2 linked regions of the Haloglycomyces albus DSM 45210 genome follow. The protein of the gene in region 2 interacts with the protein of the main gene of each other region in a pairwise test. Links are inferred from orthologs where the notes say so. Each region holds a gene or a part of one and is shown on either strand. Other genes may lie near its edges.

Region 1 (4,230 bases), 330 kb from region 2 along the record:
TGCCGCAGTCCGACCAATACGACCGAATCGGACTCGGGTTCGTATCCGAGCAGGTAAGGGATAAGCCCGGCCAAGTCGGCGGCGCTGTCGATGTGAACGTTCGTGGAATTGGCTGCGGTAGTCATGACATCAGTCTCTTCCCGCCGTCAGGACGTGTCCAGTAATCCGACCACCTGTGGATAAACCTGTGGATAACTCTCAACGTTAGCCCTTTCCGGCGATATGTGAGCGATTTTTCTCCCTCTTCGTCGCGGCGCAATCCTGCGGGACAGAGCGTGGAAACATCCCCTTTTCGCACGTCCCGACCACCTCACTGACACTCCGGGCGTACTTGGTCGCGTCGCTGCATTGGCCTAGACTGAAGGGCCCATTCGAATCGTCATCGCGACGCTCCGCGCGACTCAACGCCGTGAACCGCGAACGTCGAATGGCGTTGAACGAGGAACGATCACTCGAATCGCACGCAACACGCCTGGCCAGGTTGAGGAAACTACGCATGTCGAAGCAATTCGCCCATCTGCACGTCCACACCGAATACTCCATGCTCGACGGAGCCGCCAAACTCGGCCCGCTATTCGAAGAGGCACAACGCCTCGGCCAACCCGCCCTCGCCATGACCGACCACGGCAACATGTACGGGGCCTACTCCTTCTACCACGAGGCCAAAAAGGCCGGCATCAAACCGATCCTGGGAATCGAGGCCTACCTCGCGCCCCACGACCGCTTCCACAAAAAGCCCGTCCGCTGGGGCGATCCGTCCCAAATTCGCGACGACCTCTCGGGAAACGGTTCCTACACCCACGCCACCATGCTCGCCAAGAACACCACCGGGCTGCGTAACCTCTTCAAACTCTCCTCGTACGCCAGCTTCGAAGGCACCTACTACAAGCCGCGCATGGACCGCGAACTCATCGCCCCCAACGCCGAGGGCATCATCGCCACCACCGGTTGCCCGGGTGGTGAGGTGCAGACCCGCCTCCGACTGGGTCAGATCGACGAGGCCTACCAGGCGGCCAGCGACTTCCGCGACATCTTCGGCCCCGAGAACTACTTCCTCGAACTCATGGAGCACGGCAACTCCGTGGAACGCCGCGTCGCCGACGAGCTGTACGAAATGGCGCGCAAGATGAACCTGCGGCCGCTGGTCACCAACGATTCCCACTACGTCACCGACGACCAGCAGCACGAACACGCGGCGCTGCTGTGCGTGCAATCGGGATCGACCCTGGACGACCCCAAACGTTTCCAGTTCGAAGGAGACGGCTACTTCCTCCGCTCCGCCGAGCAGATGTATCAGCTGCGCTCCGATGAGGCCTGGCAGGAGGGCTGTGCCAATACGCTGCTGGTGGCCGAAATGATCGAAGACTACGACGAGGTCTTCAACGAAGCCGACCGGATGCCGCGCATCGAAGTCCCCAGCGGCTACGACCAAGGCAGCTGGCTGACCCGCGAGGTCTTCCAGGGACTGGCCGAACGATTCCCCGACGGCACGATTCCCGAGGAGTACAAGTCCCGTGCCCAGTTCGAGCTGGACGTCATCATCAAAACCGGCTACCCCTCGTACTTCCTCGTCGTCGCCGACCTCATCAACTACGCCCGCCGGGAAGGCATCTACGTCGGTCCCGGTCGCGGTTCCGCCGCCGGTTCGCTCGTCGCCTACGCCCTCAAGATCACCAATATCGACCCACTTGAGTACGGCCTGCTGTTCGAGCGTTTCCTCAACCCCGAACGTGTCTCCATGCCCGATATCGATATCGACTTCGATGATCGTCGCCGAGGAGAGATGATCACCTACGCCACCGAGAAGTACGGACAGGACTTCGTCGCCCAGGTGATCACCTTCGGCACGATTAAAACCAAGGCCGCTTTGAAGGACGCCGCCCGCGTCCACCACGGGCAGGCCGGTTTCGCGCTCGCCGACCGCATTTCCAAGGCACTGCCGCCTCCCGTCGCCGCCAAGGACATTCCCCTTCAAGGCATCACCGACCCCAAGCACGAACGGTACAAGGAAGCCGCCGAAGTGCGCGGACTCATTGAAAACGACAATGAGGTCAAGCAGATCTTCGAAACCGCGCAAGGTCTGGAGGGCCTCATCCGCAACGCGGGGGTGCACGCCTGTGCCGTTATTCTGTCCTCGCAACCGCTCACCGAATGCGTCCCGATGTGGGCACGTCCGGACGGTTCGATCATCACCGGCTGGGACTACCCCAGCTGTGAGGACATCGGACTGTTGAAGATGGACTTCCTCGGTCTACGCAACCTGACGGTCATCGGCGACGCCATCGAAGCCATCAAACTCAACCGTGGGGTGGACATCGACCTCGATACGTTGACGGTGGACGACCCGGCCTCCTATGAACTGCTCGCCCGAGGTGACACGCTCGGTGTGTTCCAGCTCGACGGTGGCGGCATGCGGGAATTGCTGAAACGTATGAAGCCCGACAGCTTCGCCGACATCATCGCCGTTCTGGCGCTCTACCGGCCCGGTCCCATGGAGGCCAACTCGCACAACAACTACGCCGACCGTAAGAACGGACGGCAGGAAGTCACCCCGATCCACCCGGAGTTGGCCGACGCGTTGGAAGAGATCCTGGCCGAAACGCACGGTCTCATCGTCTACCAAGAGCAGATCATGAAAATCGCGCAGAAACTGGCGGGATTCTCGATGGGTCAAGCCGATGTTCTGCGTAAAGCGATGGGGAAGAAGAAAATCGACGTCCTGGAGAAAATGTACACCGATTTCGAATCGGGCATGGCCTCCAACGGTTTCAGCAAGGAGTCCATCAAAACCCTCTGGGACATCATGCTTCCCTTCGCCGGTTACGCGTTCAACAAATCGCACGCCGCCGGATACGGTTTGGTCGCGTACTGGACGGCCTACCTGAAGGCCAACTTCCCCGCCGAATACATGGCCGCACTGTTGTCGTCAGTCGGCGATTCGAAGGACAAGACCGCCGTCTACCTCTCCGAATGCCGCAAGATGGGCATCACGGTCATGCCGCCGGACGTCAACGACTCCCGCCACATGTTCCACGCCGTCGGCGGCGACATTCGCTACGGGATGGAAGCGGTGCGCAATGTCGGCGGGCACGTTGTCAGCGGCATTATTCAAGCGCGGGAAGAGAAGGGGGAATACACCGACTTTCAGGACTTCCTCAACAAGGTTCCCGCCAACGTGTGTAATAAGCGCAGCGTGGAGTCCCTCGTCAAGGCCGGTGCCTTCGACTCGCTCGGATACAGCCGCCGAGGTCTGGCCGAGGTGCACGAAAAAGCCATCGACGCCGTGGTGTCCATTAAGAAAGAAGAGGCCAAAGGGCAGTTCGACCTGTTCGGCGGAATGATGGAGTCGCCCGAAACCATGGGCGTGGACCTCAGCGTGTCCGAAGAGGAATGGCCGCGCGAGGACAAACTGACCTTCGAACGGGAGATGCTGGGACTCTACGTCTCCGACCACCCGCTCAACGGCTTTGAAAAGCTCCTGGCCCGCAGCAGCGACAAGCCCGTCGCGGCCCTGCACGGCGACGGCGTCAAGGACGGAACGACCGTATCCGTCGCGGGCATCCTGCAGAACGTCGCCAAGCGGGTCACCAAGCAGGGGAAGCTGTGGGCTTCGGCGACCATCGAAGATCTGGACGGCTCCATCGAGGTCCGTTTCTTCCCCAACACCTACGAGATCGTGGCCGACTCCCTTGCCGACGACGTCATCTGCGCGGTCAAGGGGAAGGTCGACCGGCGCGACGGCACGGCACAGCTGATCGCCTTCGACCTCGCCGTTCTCGACACCTCGGGAGGCCCGGAAACCTCCGACGCGCCGCTACGGCTCAGCGTCGAGGCCGATTCGGTCAATGAGGAACTGATCTACGATCTACGGAACGCCTTCCGCCACTCCAAGGGAGACGTGCCGGTCTACGTCCAGGTACAGGCCGAGGAGCACGGCCCCATGCTGGAACTGGGCAGCCAATGGCGCATCAACCCCAGCAACGACCTCACCACTCAACTGCGGTCGATCGCCGGCGTGACCGTACGCTGACGACTCGGTGGGGCGTGGGGAACCGCGCCCCACCGGTTTCTACAGCCCCTCGGCGACCGACGCCCCGATCCGCAACCAGGCGTTCGACGTCGCCTTCGACAGTCCCTCATAGCGAATCGGTTCACCGGAGTCCAACAGCTTCTCATACGGCGCGAGTAGGACCACGCGCGTACGAGCGGCAAAATGCCGTTGCACGGCAG
Region 2 (5,549 bases):
AGGAACTTCCAGAAGAACATGACGACCGAATATCCCGCTCCCATGGTGAGCGAGGTGATGGAGTCCTTCGCATCGTATCCACGCTGATCGCCGTCGGGGGAGTAGCGGAACGACACGGCTTCGACGGCGATGAACAGCAGGAAGAATGGGATGGCATAGGTGACGGCATCGACCATGGGCACACCAGTTTCCGGGATAGAGATATTTGGGTATTACCGGCAAGTATGAATCATATCTTACTCACGGGTCAAGAGTAAGGATCGACAGCCCGCACCACGTCCGCCGCAGGCCGTACGACCAGCTTGAATGTGGTTGGGCAAAACACAGCCACTCCCGCTGCGCGGTGTCGGCTCGACCCCGTAAAGTTGCTAGGAAGGAGCCCACAACCGCGTGGATCATGCCCTGAGAGGAGAATCAAGTGGCGCTGGCCCTCTACCGCAAATACCGCCCGCAATCGTTCGCCGAGGTGGTTGGGCAAGAGCATGTGACCGAGCCACTCATGAACGCGCTCGCCAACGGGCGCCTCAATCACGCTTTTCTGTTCTCCGGGCCGCGAGGCTGCGGTAAGACCTCCTCGGCGCGGATCCTGGCGCGTTCGTTGAACTGCGCCGAAGGGCCGACGGTGAATCCCTGCGGTTCCTGCTATTCCTGTCAAGCCCTCTCGGCCGGGGGGCCGGGCTCGGTCGACGTCATCGAGATCGACGCGGCCAGTCACGGCGGAGTCGAAGACGCACGAGAGCTGCGCGAACGTGCCGTGTTCGCTCCCGTGGAGTCGCGATACAAGATCTATATCATCGACGAGGCCCATATGGTCACCGCCGCCGGTTTCAATGCCCTGTTGAAGCTGGTGGAGGAACCACCGGAATACGTGGTGTTCATCTTCGCCACCACCGAACCGGAAAAGGTCCTACCCACGATCCGGTCACGCACCCACCACTATCCGTTCCGCCTTATACCCCCACCGACAATGAAGGAACTCTGCCAGCGGCTGTGCTCGGAAGAGGACATCACCGTCGCCGATGACGCCTTCCCCCTAGTGGTTCGTGCCGGAGGCGGTTCGGCCCGCGATACTCTGTCCATTCTCGACCAACTCATCGCCGGAGCGGGCCCCGAAGGCGTCACCCACGCCATGACGGCCGAATTGCTGGGAGTCAGCGACGCCACCCTGCTCGACGACATGTGTGAGGCCTTCGCCAACAGTGACGGAGCGACGGTCATGAGCGTCGTGGAACGAGTCGTCGACGCCGGACTCGACGCGCGGCGCTTCGCGCAAGACCTGTTGGAACGCCTACGAGACCTGATCGTCCTGACACAGGTCCCCGACGCAGGCGACAAGAGCCTCGTGGACGCGCCGGCCGATCAATTGACGCGCATGAAATCTCAAGCCACACGTTTGGGACTGGCAAGCCTCACCCGCATGGCGGAGGTCATCGCCGACGGCATCTCCACCATGAAGGGCGCCACCGCGCCGCGTCTCCTCCTCGAGATCGCCTGTGCACGAGCGGTACTGCCCGGCAGCGAAGATACGATGGCGAGCCTGCTGCAGCGCATCGAAGCGGTGGAAACACGCGGACCCGCCGCCGCGGCCACCCCACAACCGACGGCCGAGCCACCGAAGCCGGCCCCGGCACCGACTCCCGCCGCGCCGCCACCGGCAACCGAGGCCACCTCCACCCCGGCGCCCGAACCGACCCCCGAGACACCGCCGCAAAAACCCGCCACACCCGCCGCCGAGCCGACGGTGCCACCAGTGGAGACCACCCCGGCCCCAAGCGCGGACGTCGCTTCGGTCCGGAGACAGTGGGACCGCATCATGCAAGCGGTCCGCTCGCAAAAACGAGTCACCGCGTTTCAGCTGAAAGAAGCCGTGGTCACCGACGTATCGGACCACGAGGTCCTGCTGACGTTCGACAACCCCTTCCTCGCCAAAACCGTTCAAGAAGACCCCGCCTACTCCATCGTGACCCAAGCGCTCACTCAAATCCTGGGTGGCCGTTGGCGTTTGCGCTGTAAAGTGGGCTCGGGAACGAACCCGCCTCCACCGCCACCACCTCCGGCGGACACCGACATGCCCGCCGCGTCCGGCGACGCACCCCCGGCGGAACCGCCCTGGGAGGCCGCGCAAGTGACGCCGCCCCCGCCCGAGGCGAACATCGCATCCGAGCCGCCTCCGGCAAAATCGGGCTCCGGTACGGTACCGCGAAGCCAAACGGGAGGTGGCACGAGTGGCCCCAGCGCGGGTGGTGCTCCTGTCGAGACGGCGGTACACATGCTGACCGAGGCGTTCGACGCCCGCAAGATCAAATAACGAATAACCCGAAGAGGAGGCCGGAATGTTTCCAGGCGGCGACATGAGCAAAATGCTGGAGCAGGCACAGCAGATGCAGGCTCAATACGAACAGGCACAGGCCGAACTGGCCGAAGCCGAAGTGTCGGCGGACGCGGGCGGTGGACTCGTACGTGCGACCGTCAGCGGGGACGGGGAACTCAAGGACATCACCATCGACCCCAAAGCCGTCGACCCCGACGACATCGAATCCCTACAAGACATGGTCGTAGCCGCCGTACAGGCCGCCTCCAGCGACGCACAGAACCTGGCGGAGGAAAAACTGGGACCCGTCGGCGACGCACTCGGCAACATGACCGGCGGCCTCGGACTGCCGGGCATGTAAAAGCGACAACCGACCCTAACCCCTCACCGAACATCCTGTGACAGTGGAGACGACACGTGGTTTACGACGGAGCCTTGGCCGATGTCATCGAAGAGCTCGGCTCGCTACCCGGCATTGGGCCGAAAAGCGCCCAGCGCCTGGCCTTTCACCTGCTCGCCGCCGACGAAAACGAAGTCGAACGGTTGAGCAGTGCCTTGCTGCGCTTGAAGAAACAAATGCGATTCTGTGAACGATGCGGAAACGTGTCCGAATCCCCCGTGTGCTCCCTCTGCGAAGACACCCGTCGCACCGAAGAAACCATCTGTGTGGTCGAAGAACCAAAGGACGTCGTAGCGATCGAGCGAACCGGAGAGTTCCGCGGACGCTACCACGTCCTCGGCGGAGCGATCAACCCGCTGGACGGCGTCGGCCCCGACGACCTACGGATCAAATCCCTCATGGAACGACTTCAAACAGGTCAAACCCAAGAGGTCATTCTGGCCACCGACCCCAACACCGAGGGCGAAGCCACCGCCACCTACATCGCCATGCTGGTACGCCCCTTGGAGATCTCCGTATCACGCCTGGCCAGTGGACTACCGGTAGGCGGAGACCTAGAATACGCCGACGAAGTGACCCTAGGACGCGCCTTCTCCGGTAGACGTAGTGTGTGACCGCTCAGCTTGCCCCAGGCACTCCATATTTACGCTGCGGGGGATTCTCACGACCTGAAGGTCGCGACGAATCCTCCTCGCGCAAATCTGAAGCACCTGGAACAACCTGAGCTCCTAGCCAGCTCTACCGCCGCTACACACGCGCTGCGCGCGTTGTTAGCGGCTCGCCAGTTACGTAAGGGTTTGCGGGACATCGAGTCTTGCTGTGAAAGCACAGGCAGCTCTACCACCGCGTCGCACTTTCAGCGCTAGCGGCTCGCCGGTTGGCTCGTCCCTGGGGAAAGTGTGATGGCAGCGCTCTTTAGGGACACCGGCAGCTCTACCGCTTCTGCTCTTCGCTTGAAGCTCGCCAGTGACGTTAAGGACTTGCGTGGAAGTCGAGTGCCCCCTGAAAGTACAGCCGGCTCTACCGCCGCATACACACGCGCTGCGCGCGTTGTTAGCGGCTCGTCGGTTACATAGAGAACTTGTGTGGAGAGCGTGTTCGTCCTTGAAAGTACGGCTGGCTCGCCGGTTGGCGCATCTGTGAGACGGTGTCGTAGTCGTGTATTCCTGAAAGCATAAGCAGCCCAAATATTCCGTCGTTTTGACTGGCTTCCACGACGTCCCGTCCGTTCGAGGCCCGGTGTGCCTCTAGCCAGGTTGGTGCTTGGTTTGTAGGATCTAATATAGGCGTACATCCAAGAATGGCGGGTGGGATTCATGGGCAGAGGGACGAAAGCCGGTGCAGTGACGGCTATTGTGGGGCTCGCGGTAACAGCCTGCTCCAGTGGCGGAACCATTGACGACGGTGACAGGACGGGGTTTTCGGATTTTCTGTCGGAACTGCAGCGAGGTACGGAGAACGAAAAGCCGTTCGTTTTCGGGCTCTCCAGCGAAGTCCAGTCTCTGGATCCGGTGTTCGGCATGGATGGGACGACTTTTCAAGTCACCAGTCAGATCTATGACACCCTACTATCGCATGACGGTGGCAAATTGGCTCCGGGACTGGCGGAGAGCTGGGACCACGATGCCGCCGGTGAGGAATGGACATTCACATTGCGGGAGGGAGTCACCTTCCATGACGGTGGCGAATTGACCGGTGACGTCGTTTGCCGCAATTTCGAGCGATGGAATTCCTTTGACAGTGATCTCCGGTCGATTACCTATTATTGGGATTGGTCCTTTTACGGATACGGTAGTAACTCTATCTTTGACGGCTGTGAAGCCGATGGATTGGACGTGACGATCAATCTATCGGCGCAATACCCCAATTTTCCCGGCGCGTTTTCTCTGGAAGCCTTTGGAATTCTGTCGCCGAATGCGTTGGACGAACTGGAAGATGTCGAGATTGATTCGACGGTCGAACCGCCCGACTATACTCAGGAGCTGGGGACACTGGCGGGAACCGGCCCTTTTGAAGTAACCGAATGGGACCAGTCCGGTGGCGGAATGACACTGGAGCGATTTGACGATTACTGGGGCGAGACCGCAGAACTATCAACTGTAGAGTTCCAGGTGCTCGAAGATGAAAACGCACAACGCCTGGCGATGTTGAGTGGCGATATACACGGTTACGACCTGGTGAACCCGGCAGATGTGGAATCACTGGAAGCGGACGGATATCAATTCCCCGAGAGGGAGGACTTCAGCCTTCTGTATCTCGGGTTTACCGAAAGCGACAATGCAGCTCTTGAGGACGATGCGGTGCGTGAGGCCATTGCGTACGCGATTGATCAGGAAGCAATAGTGGACACCTTCTTCCACTATGGAAGGTCTGCTAATCAATTCGTTCCCGAAAACTTCGATGCTTGGAATCCCGATGTACCGACGTATGGTTTCGACCCGGGGCGAGCCAAGAAACTATTGGAAGACGCAGAGGCCGAAGACACCACTGTCGAGTTCTGTTATCCGGCCGGTGTAGTGCGGACCTACCTTCCGGATAGCTCTGGTATCGCCGAACACATGATGCAAGGTCTCGAAGAGGTCGGATTTGAGGTTGAACCTCGTCCCATCGAGTGGCAGGAGTACATCCAACAGGTTTATGACGGCGACTGTGAGCTGCATTTGTTGGGCTGGACCGGCTCGTATGCGGATTCGTTCGACTTCCTGGGAACCTGGTTCGATGGTTCACGTCCTGCCTGGGGATTTGAAGACGACGAAATTTTCGACCTTATGGAGAAAGCCGGTAAGGAACCCGATCTCGACAAGCGCAGCGAGATTCTGAAGGAAGCCAATGCGGCCA

What was found.
Region 1: the proteins of HALAL_RS0108085 (region 2) and dnaE interact in binary tests that used the Escherichia coli proteins (3 or more experiments, as listed by UniProt). The link is inferred for Haloglycomyces albus DSM 45210 from one-to-one orthologs.

Annotation. Positions count from the first base shown.
Region 1 is NZ_AZUQ01000001.1:1,382,399-1,386,628, reverse strand. The notes cover bases 187-4,230. They hold dnaE (DNA polymerase III subunit alpha), read left to right. Parts: upstream 187-496; coding sequence 497-4,030; downstream 4,031-4,230. Outside these bases: HALAL_RS0106505 (DUF4192 domain-containing protein), read right to left, coding at 1-125. UniProt on the Escherichia coli protein: DNA polymerase III is a complex, multichain enzyme responsible for most of the replicative synthesis in bacteria. This DNA polymerase also exhibits 3' to 5' exonuclease activity. The alpha chain is the DNA polymerase catalytic subunit.
Region 2 is NZ_AZUQ01000001.1:1,712,396-1,717,944, forward strand. The notes cover bases 1-2,863. They hold HALAL_RS0108085 (DNA polymerase III subunit gamma and tau), read left to right. Parts: upstream 1-418; coding sequence 419-2,308; downstream 2,309-2,863. Other genes in these bases: HALAL_RS0108080 (sterol desaturase family protein), read right to left, coding at 1-176; HALAL_RS0108090 (YbaB/EbfC family nucleoid-associated protein), read left to right, coding at 2,334-2,672; recR (recombination mediator RecR), read left to right, coding at 2,729-2,863. Also shown: more of recR, read left to right, coding at 2,864-3,325; HALAL_RS0108100 (ABC transporter substrate-binding protein), read left to right, coding at 4,028-5,549. UniProt on the Escherichia coli protein: Part of the beta sliding clamp loading complex, which hydrolyzes ATP to load the beta clamp onto primed DNA to form the DNA replication pre-initiation complex.